2 linked regions of the Roseimaritima multifibrata genome follow. The protein of the gene in region 1 binds, or shares a complex with, the protein of each later gene. Links are inferred from orthologs where the notes say so. Each region holds a gene or a part of one and is shown in the gene's direction. Other genes may lie near its edges.

What was found. Proteins that work in one complex are often made in the same cells at the same time.
Region 2: rpmE (region 1) and rplB share a complex: the UniProt entries of both Bacillus subtilis proteins name them as parts of the 50S ribosomal subunit. The link is inferred for Roseimaritima multifibrata from one-to-one orthologs.

What each region holds. Positions count from the first base shown.
Region 1 is NZ_CP036262.1:6,425,524-6,432,946, reverse strand. What follows is about bases 2,774-5,731. They hold rpmE (50S ribosomal protein L31), read left to right. Parts: upstream 2,774-4,113; coding sequence 4,114-4,350; downstream 4,351-5,731. Other genes in these bases: prmC (peptide chain release factor N(5)-glutamine methyltransferase), read left to right, coding at 5,571-5,731; prfA (peptide chain release factor 1), read left to right, coding at 4,485-5,567; FF011L_RS23325 (DUF4190 domain-containing protein), read right to left, coding at 3,544-3,912. Outside these bases: FF011L_RS23335 (FAD-dependent oxidoreductase), read right to left, coding at 1-1,118; FF011L_RS23330 (hypothetical protein), read right to left, coding at 1,524-2,771; more of prmC, read left to right, coding at 5,732-6,473; FF011L_RS23305 (methyltransferase domain-containing protein), read right to left, coding at 6,581-7,423. UniProt on the Bacillus subtilis protein: Binds the 23S rRNA. While neither of the L31 paralogs is essential, this protein seems to function as the main L31 protein.
Region 2 is NZ_CP036262.1:2,190,382-2,197,593, reverse strand. Bases 1,356-4,102 are described here. They hold rplB (50S ribosomal protein L2), read left to right. Parts: upstream 1,356-2,172; coding sequence 2,173-3,033; downstream 3,034-4,102. Other genes in these bases: rpsC (30S ribosomal protein S3), read left to right, coding at 3,833-4,102; rplV (50S ribosomal protein L22), read left to right, coding at 3,428-3,790; rpsS (30S ribosomal protein S19), read left to right, coding at 3,105-3,377; rplW (50S ribosomal protein L23), read left to right, coding at 1,780-2,103; rplD (50S ribosomal protein L4), read left to right, coding at 1,356-1,768. In the rest of the region: rpsJ (30S ribosomal protein S10), read left to right, coding at 1-20; rplC (50S ribosomal protein L3), read left to right, coding at 374-1,054; more of rplD, read left to right, coding at 1,115-1,355; more of rpsC, read left to right, coding at 4,103-4,543; rplP (50S ribosomal protein L16), read left to right, coding at 4,482-4,898; rpmC (50S ribosomal protein L29), read left to right, coding at 5,017-5,211; rpsQ (30S ribosomal protein S17), read left to right, coding at 5,260-5,616; rplN (50S ribosomal protein L14), read left to right, coding at 5,673-6,041; rplX (50S ribosomal protein L24), read left to right, coding at 6,104-6,454; rplE (50S ribosomal protein L5), read left to right, coding at 6,535-7,107; FF011L_RS08010 (type Z 30S ribosomal protein S14), read left to right, coding at 7,152-7,212. UniProt on the Bacillus subtilis protein: One of the primary rRNA binding proteins. Required for association of the 30S and 50S subunits to form the 70S ribosome, for tRNA binding and peptide bond formation. It has been suggested to have peptidyltransferase activity; this is somewhat controversial.

The sequences.
Region 1 (7,423 bases):
TGCATCCAGTACATCAGCGACAGGCTAAGCTGTTTCGCGCCGTGAAAATGCTTCTGTTGTTCCTCTCCAGGAACGTCATAGAAGTTTCCTTCCAGGTAATCGTTCTGAGGCCAATTGACCAAACTGATGCTGCCCGGGTAGGCGCCCGGAAGAAAGTTCTTCGCCGCCGCGATCCGTCGGTACAACCACCAACCCGCTGCCTCTTTTTGAGGATCAAAGGCTAGGGTGCGTGGCTGCAAAGTGGAAGGATTAGAATAGGTCCAGCTGAAAATTTTTCCGGGCCACGCCGGTTTTAGCGGGGGAACATACGCTTGCCAGAAATCGTATTGTTCTGGTTTGGGGATCGTGAAATCACCTCCTTCGATGTACTGAATCGGAAAGCACCAGGTGGCCGCTTGGTGGTTGTTTGGCTGGGCCTTCGCCGGTGCGTGAGGTTCGTTGGTTTCAGACTGAGCTTCGAAACCGGTGACGTATTCCGTTCCGGTTAAGGGGAGCAGTTCGCCGGTCTCGGTCGCGTCGATGAACGAGGTCCCGCTCAGTTCAATCTTTTCGCCGGTCCAGTGGTTCTGGCAGGTTACGTTCAGGACTTTATCGCCGTCGGTTTGCGCCGCGATCGGTCGATGATTTAGCAGGATGGTCAGGTTGCCACTGGCAATGTGTGGTCCAAGTAGTTTGTAGAGGGCCGCAACCGCGACACGCGGTTCATGACAAATGCGCGAGACGCTACCCCCGCCAGGGTTTAAATTCTTCGTCCCATGAGCGACCGCGGTCAGGGGCATGTGCTGCCGGTAGTACTCTCGGATCGCGCTGCGAAGTTCGCGGTAACTGGCAGTGCAGCCAGACGTTTCAATTTGATAGTGCTCGTCTGGCGGCACCGCTTGGGAACTCACCTGCCCGCCAAGCCAATCGGTCTCTTCGGTCAGGACAACGCGGCAACCGGTGCGAGCCGCCGCGAGTGCTGCTGCACATCCGCCCAACCCGCCGCCGATGATGACCACGTCTGCGTCTTGTTCGCCACCAGCCGCAGGGGCGGCATGCAGCAAGCTGCGAAAAGGCGAATCGAAAAGGAGTGGCGGCAGGGAAAGCGAAATCAAGGAGAGCAAATCACGACGGCGCATTGCAAAGCTTCCAAATTCTGGCAAGAAAGTTAAACAGGTGGGAACGGCCCATTGTAAGTCAAAGTGACGGAGTGCGACGCTTGCTTCACCCTCCTTTTGGGTCGTGCGATAAATAAGTAGCGAGTGTGGCAGGGAGAGAAGGCCCCATGCCAGCTTGCCTGGCATGAAGCCAAGATTTGAAATTAGTTCGCATGGCTCCAGGAAAACGCATCCAGTTCGGATTGCCGCTGAAAGCGGCAATCCGAACTGGATGCGAAAACCGTGGGGGCAACCACCTCTAATTTCAAATCTTGCGTTCCTGTCGGGTAAACCGACGAGGGGACGTGGCGCTCAGATGTCTGGGCAGGTGCCAGCTGCTGCCAAGCCGTCAACTTATAAATCGCTCGACTCTCCCGGCGGGCGAGCCTAGTTTGGCCGCAGCGTGATCCGTGGTGATGGCGGGGGAACGTCGTCCGGTAGCGGCTCTGCGGAGGGTATCAATAAATGCCCAATCGCTGCGGTCTGCGAAGAAAAAGGGACTAGCTTGGCGTGATGGGGAGCAAGGGCAGCGACCAAATTGGTCGATGAGATCGCTTCCGTATTCTGGCGGCCCGCTAGCGGCTTGGTTCCACGAGCCAAAATGGTCCCCGCGGGCATCGATTCATATCCCCGTTGATGATGGCAACTGCCATGCATCGAAAGCTTTGAACCGAAGAGGTCAAAACGGAAGGCCAGCAAGTCATACCATTCGCTTCCCTGATTGTCGCTTACCGATGATTGGATTCCCAAATGCGTTTCAGCCGCTTGTAGCAAGCTGTCATCGACGTAGCCTCGCGTCGCGACGATCGAACCGGAGACATCGACCATTTCTCCAGGAGTGATTTTGCAGTGAGCTAATTTTAGGGTTGCGCGGCCGGTTAGTTTGTGGGGTAAACCGTCGAACAAAACGCTCAGGTCGACCCCCTCAAAATTGGCTCCCGCTAGGTCGATCTTCCAGCCTTCGGAAGAAACGTTCCAGCCAAGGGCTCCGTTGAATTCGGCTTCCTCGCCAAGCGTTCGCAGGATTGGCAAATAGTCCGCCAGAGCAGAGCAGGGGAGAGGGACCCCGCCGGTGTGAAGTTGCCAACGCGTTTCGGGGATCGCTAGTTCGCGGTTCCGGACGATCGATACCTGGGCTTTGATGTCGCTTTCGCGGCCCGCAGGGATGAATTCAATTTCGGTTTTGATCTGCTGGTCTTCCGGTGTCACGCGGGCGATGACTTCCCGCAGGGTGACTCCGCCCGAACTGCTGTGCAGCGACAGGTCATCGGCGGCGACAATTAGAGGTTGTCGAGTCAATTCAGGTTGGCAAAGGAAGCGATCGTGGACAATTTGCCAGGTATGTTTCAGCTGAGCCGACTGCAGTTCAGGTTGATGAATGCGTAGGACTCGCTTCTCATTCAGAATCGCATACGTCGCCATCCGAATCCGGCCGACTTCCGCACCCGTTTCATTCTCTTTGATCACAATCCCTGACAGACGCAGCACCGAGGGCGCTGGCCGAGCAAAATCTTCTAGTTCGACGCGAAGCCCTAACTGGTCCGTCAATGCACTTTCAAGCAGCCTCAGCTGACGCGAGTGATACCAAGGTGTCCAGGTCGTGATGATCGCTAGCAAAACAAGAAACGTAGGCATGGCGCAGCAGGCAACAAAAGCCAGTCGGCAAATTGCTTTTTGCGTCCGTTCGTGCATCGTTTCCTCTGCGGCCAGTGACCTTTTTTCACGTCTCTAGCTTGTACTCGAAAAACAGGCTTGGCGCGTAGCCCGAAAAGGCTCGGTTTTCCAGCAGTGTCCATGCAAAGTAGCACGTTTTTCGTAAGGATTTTACGCGAGCCACTCTCTATTCTTAGCGGAACGGCGCAAGCCGTCCGGCCCTTTTTCACTGGATTCTGCAGGCCGGAGGGCTCGCGCCCTGCCGCTAGGATTTAGCGCGAGCCACTCTCTATTCTTAGCGGTACGGCGCGAGCCGTCCGGCCTTTTTCGCTGGATTCTGCAGGCCGGAGGGCTCGCGCCCTGCCGCTAAGGTTTTGCGCGAGCCATCCCCGATTCTTAGCGGAACGGCGCAAGCCGTCCGGCCCTTTTTCGTTGGATTCTGCAGGCCGGAGGGCTCGCGTCCTGCCGCTAAGGATTTTACGCGAGCCACCCTCGATTCTTAGCGGAACGGCGCAAGCCGTCCGGCCCTTTTTCGTTGGATTCTGCAGGCCGGAGGGCTCGCGTCCTGCCGCTAGGATTTAGCGCGAGCCACCCCCTATTCTTAGCGGAACGGCGCAAGCCGTCCGGCCGTTTTTCACTGGATTCTGCAGGCCGGAGGGCTCGCGCCCTGCCGCTAGGATTTTGCGCCCGCCACCCCCGATTCTTAGCGGAACGGCGCGAGCCGTCCGGCCTTTCTCTCCAAACGCCGTCCTGTCTAACCAGCAATGGCTGCGATCACGATACCGGCGACGATTAACAGCGTCAGTCCGATGGAAAATAGGCCGCACAGAATGCCGATCCAGGCGTGAATGTGGCCGCGAATGACCGGGTTTGCCTTCCTTGCCTTCAGCCCCATAATTCCCAACACAAGGGCCGCGACGCCAAAGGGGAATCCTAACAACGGGAAAAGGCCGCAGATTCCGAGGTAATAAGCGGCCAGCCCTTTGGGATTTTTGTAGGGAATCAGGCCCCCCGTCGCATCCGATTCACTGGCAGGGGCTTGTGGAGGGATGGTGGGGGTGGCAGGAGCGGGCGGCGAATAGGGAGTCTCTGGAGAATCGTTCGCTGGAGGGACGTTTGACATGCGGAAATCGCCTTGAAATGTCGATAATCAGAGGATCAATAGAGGCTGTGCCCTTGCTAATTTGATGGGGATTATCATAACATCTACCATCGCCGGTATTGTGCTGGCTACATTTTTGTTCATGCTGAACCGTTTCCCTCTAAATTGCCCGACTCGGACGGCTGTATTTTCCAGCCCTCTCCTAGTCCCGAAAGTAGACCCATGAAAGCTGGCATCCACCCAAAATATCAAGAAACGACCGTTACCTGCGGTTGTGGAAATACGTTTCAAACTCGTAGCGTTCGCCCCGAATTGAAGGTCGACATTTGCAGCGAGTGCCATCCGTTTTACACCGGAAAATTGAAATTCGTCGACACGGCAGGTCGAATCGATAAGTTCCAGAAGAAATTTGCTGCAGGCACCTACGGTAGCTTGCAACAAAAAGGCAAGAAGAAATAGCTGGTTCCGTTCTAGGATTTCGAAAAGCCGCCACGTTTTTGGGTTGATCCCAATACGTCGCGGCTTTTTCTGTGCTTCTGCACTTCCCGCCCTTTCTCTTCGCTCAACTGATAGCCGCTGGCCGGCCGCCCACTATGTCCAAATCGATTCGCGATACCCTGGAAGAAAAGCTCGCTCGCTACAGAGAATTGGAAGCCGCAATGGCCGATCCTGCCGTCCAAGGGGATGGGGCCAAAATGAGCGCGGTTGCCCGAGAGCATGGTGGCCTGACGCGCATGGTGACCAATTACATCGAATTCAAACGATTGACCGATGAAATCCTCGGTTGCCAGGAAATGGCCGAAGCCGCAGAGGACTTTGACGAGCGGGAAATGGCCGAAACCGAAATGGCCGAACTTCGCAAGCAACGTGAAAAGCTGTGGGAAGAACTGCTGGCGATGACCGTCGGCGGTGAGGATAGTCACCGGACCCGCTGTGTGATGGAAATTCGAGCCGGTACCGGAGGAGACGAGGCAGCGCTGTTCGCTCGCGATCTGTACGAAATGTACATCAAGTACGCCGAACACAAACACTGGCGAACCGAGATCATGGACGCCAGTATCAACGACATGGGCGGTTTCAAGGATATCACCGTCACCTTTGAAGGGGACGGAGTCTATCGCGATCTCCAGTACGAAAGTGGTGGGCACCGAGTCCAGCGAGTCCCCGAAACCGAAACGCAAGGCCGCATCCATACCTCGGCGGCAACCGTTGCGGTCATGCCAGAGCCCGAGGACGTCGAAGTCAACCTGAAACCGGATGACTACCGCGTCGATAAATTCGGAGCGTCCGGCCCCGGAGGTCAGCACGTCAATAAAACCGAATCAGCGATCCGCGTGACCCATCACGAAACGGGCATCGTCGTTCAGTGCCAAGACGAAAAAAGCCAGCACAAAAATCTCGCCAAAGCCCTCCGCGTTTTGAAGGCACGTGTCTATGAGAAAAAACGCGAAGAGGAAAGCAACAAACGAGCCGAAGAGCGACGTGGATTGGTGGGGTCCGGAGACCGCAGTCAGCGCATCCGAACTTACAACTATCCTCAAAATCGTTTGACCGATCATCGGATTAACTTGACCTTGTACAAGCTGGATCAAATCATTGCTGGGGATGTTTACCCGGTTACCGAAGCATTGATCGAATACGACCGAGATCAACTGCGCAGCGAAATGGAAGAGTAATAGATGTCAACGGAACAGACGGAAAAGACCGAGCCATGGACCGTGTTGCGTCTGTTAACTTGGACAACCGATTTTTTCAAAAAGAAGGGCTCCGATACGGCTCGGCTTGATGCGGAAGTCTTGCTTGCCGATGCCCGAGGATGCAGCCGGATCGAGCTGTACACGGCGTTCAATACGGAACTTGAGCAAGAGCCTTTGGTCGCCTTTCGTGAACTTGTGCGCCGCCGCGGTGAAGGGACTCCTGTCGCCTATCTGGTCGGGTACAAGGAATTCTATTCGTTGAAATTCCAAGTCAATCCAAGCGTTCTGATCCCGCGTCCCGAAACCGAACACTTGGTGATTGAAGCCCTCGACCGAGCGAAGAGTATCGCCGGTGAAGGAAAACTGCATATCGCCGATGTGGGGACCGGAAGTGGCGCGATCGCGATCGCCATCGCAAAGAATCTGCCAAGAGCCCGCGTCGCGGCTATCGATAAAAGTGAGCAGGCGTTGCAGGTGGCACGCGAGAATGTCGAAAGATACGAACTGCAAGATCGAATTGTTTTGCAGCACGGAGACCTTCTGCAGACGATCAAGATGGATGCCTCGTTGGATATGGTTTGCAGTAATCCACCATACATCAGTCAGGCGGAATACGACGCACTGGATCCCGGGGTGCGAGAGCAAGAACCGGAGATGGCATTGCTGTGCGGGCCGAAGGGAACCGAGACCATCGAAGCCCTGATTCCGCAGGCAGCGAGATGTCTCAAGCCAGGTGGCTTTCTGATCATCGAATTAAGCCCCATGATCGCCGACGCCTGTGCCGATATTCTGAAAGCAAACGAAGCTTTTGCGGCAGATACCGTGCATCTGATCCGAGACCTCGCCGGGCACAAACGAATCCTAAGTGCCCAGAAAGCGGCGTAGGTCTTTCGCTCGGATAGCCAGGTTTTTCACCGCCACGCTCACTCGCGGCGCGTTTGCCTCATTTCTCGAAACGAGATTGAAGGTTGCTTGGCCGCTTAGCAATTGCGTTACCGAGTAACCGCGATGATGGCCAACATCTTCCATGATTCAAATTCGACGACGGACCGATGGACTACATCAAACCCGTTGGATTGAAATAGATTGGGGTAGTTGTGTGAAAAGGAAAGCTCGTTGCCAAATGGAATCGATGCGTTCGTTTGATCGAAATCGTGGTCGCACGCCACCGGTTCGATTGCAAAAAAAGTGGCTGGCCCAAGTTGCTGCGAAATATGAGTCAACATTTGATCCAGTCGCTCGCGTCGGAAATATTCCAGGACGCCTCCATTAGATACAAACAGACTTTGGGGTTGCCCGTTGGCGAGCAACCAATCGCCGCCGTCATCACAAACAAAGTCGATTCGTGAATCAAATTCATCAGACGTTTGATTGCGCCGCACTTGTTCTTGGTTGATCTCGATGCCGGTTGCCGAATCGATACCCTCAATCGATTGAGTCAGATAGTTTAGGACGGCGCCGCCACTGCAGCCGAATTCGACCAGGTGTTTCGGTTTTGTTTCCAGGCATGTCTTTTTCAACGCGGTGATGTCGTCTTTCTGCCGGGTGAGAAACAGATCGTTAAAACGATTGTCGCAGTTACTGGAAAAGACCTCGCCCCCTTTCCCTTGCCAAAAGTCTTTGTGCAATCGTTCGAAGAAGCCCTCCTGGTGATTCTGGATGGCGTTTCGTTTAAGGAACGCCATGATCGCTTTGTCGACGAATCCACTGGGGGTACTTTGTGGCGTTTCGTACAGCATCTTGGTCCGTCCTGGCGAAAGCGTTGAAACAATCCGGCCAATGCATTCGGCGGTTCGCTTTTTTAGGCTCGCTTCGCTGGCGGTTTCAATCGATAA
Region 2 (7,212 bases), 4.2 Mb from region 1 along the record:
TCAAAGCCTCAGCTCGCTGATAAACTTACGACCGACCAAGACGCTTCGTCTTCGCCAGTCAATTTCGACCGCCCTGAAAAGCGGCCGAGCAAAAGAATCACTCGAAACTTGCTGGAAACTCCGTTTTAGGGCTATCAGCCCAGACGTTCCACGTTAAGATTTCGACCCACATGGTATCCGCAAGGGTCCATGACCTCCCAAGCCTTGTGTAGGGGCCTTGGGTTAGCAATATATTGGTTTAACGGACTGTAGTTTCGCAAGTGCGGTATTCCATTTGAAACGGAAGCCGTCCCGATAACCCCTGACACACCAGTGTCGGCCAGGTTCGGGAGGCGACTCGCTCCACTAACTTTGTTTACTGAAGGCACTAGATATGCCACGGGGAATCCTCGGCCGTAAAGTCGGGATGACGCAAGTCTTTTTGGAAGACGGTACTGCCGTGCCGGTAACGGTTATCCAGGCAGGGCCATGCAATGTATTGCAAGTGCGCACCCAGGAGCGAGATGGCTACGAAGCTGTGCAAATCGGCTTTGAAGACAAGCCTCGACGTTTAGCTATCCGTAGCGAACGCGGCCACGTTGCTAAGCTTGACAGCAAGCGGCAAAAAGGTCGTGCGTCGGTTGAGCCTGTCGCGAAAGCCGACTGCGAACCACAAAAGTTCATTCGTGAGTTCCGCGGCGAAACCGCTGATGAAGTCGGTACCAAGATTACCGTCAGCGTCTTCGAAGGCATCGACGCCGTCGATGTTACCGGAACGAGCAAGGGCCGCGGTTTTGCCGGGGTCATGAAACGACACAATTTCCAAGGGCAACGTGCTTCTCACGGTGTCAAGAAAGTCCACCGCCACGCTGGTGGTACGGGCTGCAGTGCTTCGCCATCAAGGACCTTCAAAGGTCGCAAAATGGCGGGACATTATGGAGCTGCTCAGATCACAACACGAAACCTGAAGGTTGTCCGTGTTGATGAAGAAAACAACTTGCTGTTAGTGCGTGGTGCGATTCCAGGCCCCAATGGTGGCTTTGTTTCGATTCGGGAAACGAATCGTCTTCGCTAGTTTTGGTTTCGGCTTGATTGCCCCCCGCTTAAGAATATTTGGATTTGGAGTTTTGTTCGCATGGCCACTTTGACGGTATATGATGCCAGTGGAGAGAGTGTCGGTTCTTACGACATCGATCCCGCCGCGATCGCGCCTAAAATCAGCAAGCAATTGCTGCACGACGTTGTCGTTATGTACCAGGCTAACCTACGCCAGGGCTCGCATAACACGCGTACTCGTGGACAGGTTAGCGGTAGCACTAAGAAGATGTATCGCCAAAAAGGTACGGGCAACGCCCGAGCCGGTAGCAAGCGAACGAACATCCGCCGCGGTGGTGGTGTTGCTCGCACGATCAAGCCTCGCGATTACAGCTATCGATTGCCGAAAAAGGCAATTCGCCTAGCGACTCGTATGGCGATCGCCAGCAAGATCTCTGATGGACAGGTTGTCGTTATCGACAAACTGGAATTCAGCGAGCCAAAAACCAAGCAGATGGTAGCGGTCCTCAAGGCTCTTGGCCTTGAAAGCACCACCACGCTGGTTGCAACGGCCGGACTTGACGGCATGGTTTACAAAAGCATTCGAAACATTAGCGGAGTCGGCGTATCGCCGGTTCGCGAACTGAATGCCCTTTCGGTCCTCAAGCCTCGCCGGTTGTTGGTAACCCGCGACGCCCTGGACAAGATTAAAGATGGTACGTTCGCTTCCTCCTCAAGCGACAGCCAAGGTTAAGGAACGAATCAATGAAAAGAATTCAACCTCCTGTGAAACCCGAAGGCGGGCTCGAGCTTGAACCGCATCAGGTTCTCCTGCGGCCTTTGGTTACCGAGAAGGGCGTCCATCGCGCTTCCAGGAACAATCAGTACGCATTCGAAATTCATAAAGACGCAACCAAAACCGACGTCCGAACAGCTGTTGAATCGCTGTTTGACGTTAAGGTTGCCAAAGTTCGCACCCAAACCCGCAAGGGCAAGGCTCGGCGATTTAAGCAGCGGATCGGCCGCACCGGAGCTTGGAAGAAAGCAATCGTTTCCTTGAACGGGGAGCATCGCATCGATTTCTTCTAAGTCTGACAGGGTTTTAGGACTCTGCTCGGCCAATGTTGAAACCGCTCCGACTGACTAACAGGTAAAGCCATGGGCATCCGAATATACAAACCGACCACCAACGGGCGACGCAACGCTTCGGTCAGCGATTTCGCTGAACTGACGCCAGGTGCGAAACCGGAACGGAACCTTTTGGTTCCGAAGAAGAAAAATGGTGGACGCAACAACCAAGGTAAGATCACCGCCCGCCATCGCGGTGGTGGTCACAAACGGCAATATCGAATCATCGATTTCCGTCGCACCAAAGATGGAATCCCTGCAAAGGTTGATTCGATCCAGTACGACCCGAACCGATCGGCTCGCATTGCACTGTTGCATTACGCCGATGGTGACAAGCGATATGTCGTCGCTCCTGTGCACCTGAAAGCTGGCGACCAGGTCATGAACGGCCCGGAAGCCCCTGCAACAACCGGCAATTGCTTGCCACTGAAAAACATTCCCGTGGGAACAACTGTCAGCTGCATCGAAATTCGCCCTGGTGGCGGTGCTTCGATGTGCCGCTCAGCAGGAACCGAAGCGTTGCTTATGGCTCGCGAAGGGGACTGGGCTCAGCTGTCACTTCCAAGTGGTGAAGTTCGTCGCGTACCATCGGTATGCCGAGCGACCGTTGGACGAGTTGGCAACACGGACCACAGCAAGGTTCGGCTTGGAAAAGCCGGTCGTTCACGCTGGTTGGGACGTCGTCCGCATGTTCGTGGTACCGCCATGAACCCGGTCGATCACCCGCACGGTGGTGGTGAAGGTCGGACCAAGGGTGGTCGTCACCCAGTCAGTCCTCAAGGCAAGAGTGCCAAGGGTGGCGGAACTCGCCAGAAGCGTAAACCAAGCAACAGCTCGATCGTTCGACGCCGCAAGAGCCGTCGTAACGGTCAGTTGAAGCTGCACAAGTAAGCCGCATTCCGACGTCCGCCGGATGCCAAGTCGAAATTTACTAGATAACTACACCCGCACCCACAATTGCCATGAGTCGCAGCGCGAAAAAAGGGCCCCACGTCGACCCCAAGCTGTATTTCAAGGTCCAGAAGCAGGCCGAAACCGGCAAATCTGAACCGATTAAGACTTGGGCTCGATCCTGTACGATCGTCCCTGAGTTTGTCAACGTGACTTTCATGGTTCACGATGGCAGGAAACACGTCAAAGTGCTGATCAGTGAAGACATGGTCGGCCACAAACTGGGCGAATTTGCTCCCACCCGCACCTTTCGAGGTCACGGTGGCAAGGGCAACAAACGCTAGAGACACCTTCCCGTCCAAGAATCACACATCCGCGTAAGCGGCAGATAGCTATGACCACTTTTACAGCTCGACACAAAAACGCCCGTATGAGTGCCCAAAAGGTACGCTTAGTTGCCAACATGGTACGGGGCAAATATGCCGACGAAGCCCTTGACCTGCTGCGGTACCAACCGCAACGCGGAGCTCGCTTCTTGGAGAAGGTGATTCAAAGTGCTGTTGGCAACGCGGCCGATGCGGATCAGAACGGCGGCCAGAGCTTTCGAATCGAAGAACTGGTACTGACGGACGTCCGCGTCGACGGAGGCCCGATGTTCAAGCGAATTCGACCTCGAGCTCGCGGAATGGCCTTTATGATCAAAAAACGAACCAGTCACATCACTGTCGGCCTGACGCCGATCAGCGAACTCAGCTAAACTACCGCCTTTTCTTAACGGCAAGAACGAACGAGTAAGGTTATGGGACAAAAAGTCAATCCAATTGCATTCCGTACGGGCGTCACTCGTGGCTGGTCCAGCCGCTGGTATGCGTCTAAGAAGGACTTCGCGGAGTTGTTGCTGGAAGACCATACAATCCGTAACTTCATCAAGAAGCACCCCAAGAAAACACAATACAAAAATGCAGGAATCGATCGCATTGAGATCGAACGAACGCGAGATGAAGTTCGCGTCATCCTGTACGTCGCTCGCCCAGGTTTGATCATTGGCAAGAAAGGCCAAGAAGTCGAAGTCCTGCAAGGTGAGGTCCAGAACCTGATCGGTCGTCGCGTCAACCTTAAGGTTGAAGAAGTGGGACGTCCCGAACTGCAAGCCCAGTTGGTGGCCGAGGATATCGCTCAGCAATTGGCAAAACGTTCCAGTTTTCGTCGCACGATGAAACGATCGATGGAACAGACCATGGATGCCGGAGCCAAAGGGATCAAGATCCAGTTGGCAGGCCGGTTAGGTGGGGCAGAAATGGCCCGCCGCGAGAAGCAGAGCAGCGGCTCGATCCCGCTGAGCACATTGAACGCAAAAATCGATTACGGATTCACCGAAGCGATGACGCCACAGGGGCACATCGGTATTCAAGTGTGGGTCAACCAAGGTACTTACGGAGACGAAGCCGATGGCTCTGATGCCGCGACGGGTCAAGCATCGCAAAAGCCAAAGAGGACGTATAAAAGGTAGCGCGACTCGCGGAAATCGCGTGGTCTTTGGCGACTTCGGTATCCAGTCTCTGGAACCGGGTTGGATCAAAGCCACGACGATCGAAGCAGGCCGTATCGCTGCTCAGCAATACGTTCGCGGTGAAGGCAAATTGTACATTCGCATCTTCCCAGACAAATCCGTCTCTAGCACTCCGCTAGAAACCCGGATGGGTAAGGGTAAGGGTGAGCCCGACTTTTGGGCTGCTTCGGTAAAACCGGGGACGATCCTGTATGAATTAAGCGGTGTGACCGAACAACAAGCAAAAGTATGTTTTGCACGACTCGCCAGCAAAATGCCGGTTAAAGTGCGATTCGTTAGTCGACGACCCGCGTAGCGGACGTCGATGATGATTACCAGACCTCGTCTCCCTCGGGAGCGAGAAACTGGAGGCAAGCAAAGTCAAGGCGGCAACGCCTTGAACCCAATTCATTTGTGAACATTGAGACATTCCGATGACCAAAGCCGCTGAACTTCGCGAAATGAGCGACGAACAGCTGGAACTGACCAGCAAAGAAACAGCCGAAAAGCTGTTTCGACTGCGGTTCCAATCCCAGTCCGAACGACTGGATGTTCCCAGCGAACTGCGGAAGAATCGACGCTTAATCGCTCGTATCAAGACAATCCAAACCGAACGTACCAAGGCTTAGTTGCCCAGGTCGTTTTCCGATTCACTTTATAGATTCAGTCAGTCCATTATGCCTAAGCGCGTTGTTACCGGCGTCGTCACCAGCGACAAGATGAGCAAGACGCGGCGTGTCGAAATCGACCGCCTGGTCAAGCATCCCAAATACAAGAAGTTCGTCAAAAAACGTTCGGTTTGTTACGCTCACGATGAAGAAAATTCATCCGGGGTTGGTGATTTGGTGGAACTGATCGAATCACGACCGATGAGCAAACTGAAGCGTTGGGAATTGACTCGCGTGATCGAAAAGAGCACCGCAGTCGATGTTGCCGCTTTGCGTGCCGCTCGTAAGAACGCTGCCGAAGCCGAAGCGATTGAAACCGCTCACATCGGTGACGATGAAGCCGCTGGCGAATCCAGCGACTCCTAAAATACGATACTAAACCATTTTTAACTAATTGAAGTTGCCTCGCGCAGCGTAGATCCATGATTCAGCAAGAAACACGACTGAATGTCGCCGACAACACGGGTGCTCGTGAAGTAATGTGCATCAAAGTGTTGGGCGGTACGCGGCGTCGCTTCGCTACGATCGGTGATATCATCGTTTGTAGTGTCAAGAGCACGATCCCGGGCAGCGACGTTAAAAAGAAGGCAATCGTTCGAGCGGTAATCGTTCGCACCAAAACGCCAACCCGCCGAGCCGATGGCAGTTACATTCGGTTTGACAGCAACGCCGTCGTTCTGATCGACAAAGATAAGTCGCCTCGCGGGACTCGTATCTTTGGTGCGGTCGCTCGTGAACTGCGTGAGCAAAACTACATGAAGATCGTCAGTCTGGCCAACGAAGTCGTTTAAAACGCTTCTACCTGATTGTTCGTATTCCACACAGAATTACCCTACTCACCTCAAGTATTGCAATGTTGTTTCGCGTTGATGACCAAGTCGTCGTGATTGCCGGAGCCAGCCGTGGCCTGAAAGGCAAGATCCTGAAGGTTGACCGCCAAAAAAACAAGGTGATCGTCGAGGGTGTGGCTCGGGTATACAAACATGTTCGCCGCAGCCAGAAGAACCCACAGGGTGGGCGGCTGAGCAAAGAAATGCCGATCAGCGCATCGAACGTGATGTTGGTTGACCCAACCAACGGCGAAGCGACTCGCATCGGCATCCGGTACCTTAGCAACGGCAGCAAAGAACGTTACGCTAAGAAGTCCAACACCGGACTTGGCGAAATCAGCCCTCCCAATCCAAAATACGCCCAACAGGCTTAAACCTGCTGGCTGCTTCGGCAGACACGTTTTCCACCCCGCTCGACCACTATCGCCGAGCACATTAACGAGAACCCCCAACCATGGCATCCATACCACGGTTACAGCAAAAATACCAAGAGCAGGTTCGCGCCGCTCTTCAAGAACAATTTGCGTTCCAGAATTCGCATCAGATTCCCCGCTTGGAAAAAGTCACCATTAATATGGGTGTCGGTTCCGCTGTGGGAGATAAGAAGCACTTGGACCTCGCTTACGAAGCGATGACAGAGATCGCTGGTCAGAAACCAGTCTTTACTTTGTCCCGTAAGTCGATTTCGAATTTCCGCCTTCGTGAAGGTATGCCGATCGGTTGTATGACAACTCTTCGTCGTTCACGGATGTACGAATTCATGGACCGTTTGATCTCTGTCGTACTGCCACGAGTTCGTGACTTTCGCGGAGTGAATCCAAACGCTTTTGACGGCCGTGGCAATTACAGCATGGGCTTGCTTGAGCAGTTGGTCTTTCCAGAATTGAATCCGGATAAATTCACCCGGCCTCAAGGAATGAACATCACGGTCGTCACCTCAGCGACGACCAATGAGCACGGCCGCGAATTGTTGCGTGCCCTCGGGATGCCGTTCCGCGAAGCGAAGCCTAAAGGCTCCGCAGCGTAGTTTACCGCCAATCATTTGATACGAAACCGATAGGTAGCCGCCCAGTGGCCAGCAAATCAAAAGTCGCCAAGGCGAAACGAGAACCGAAGTTTTCCTCTCGTCGTG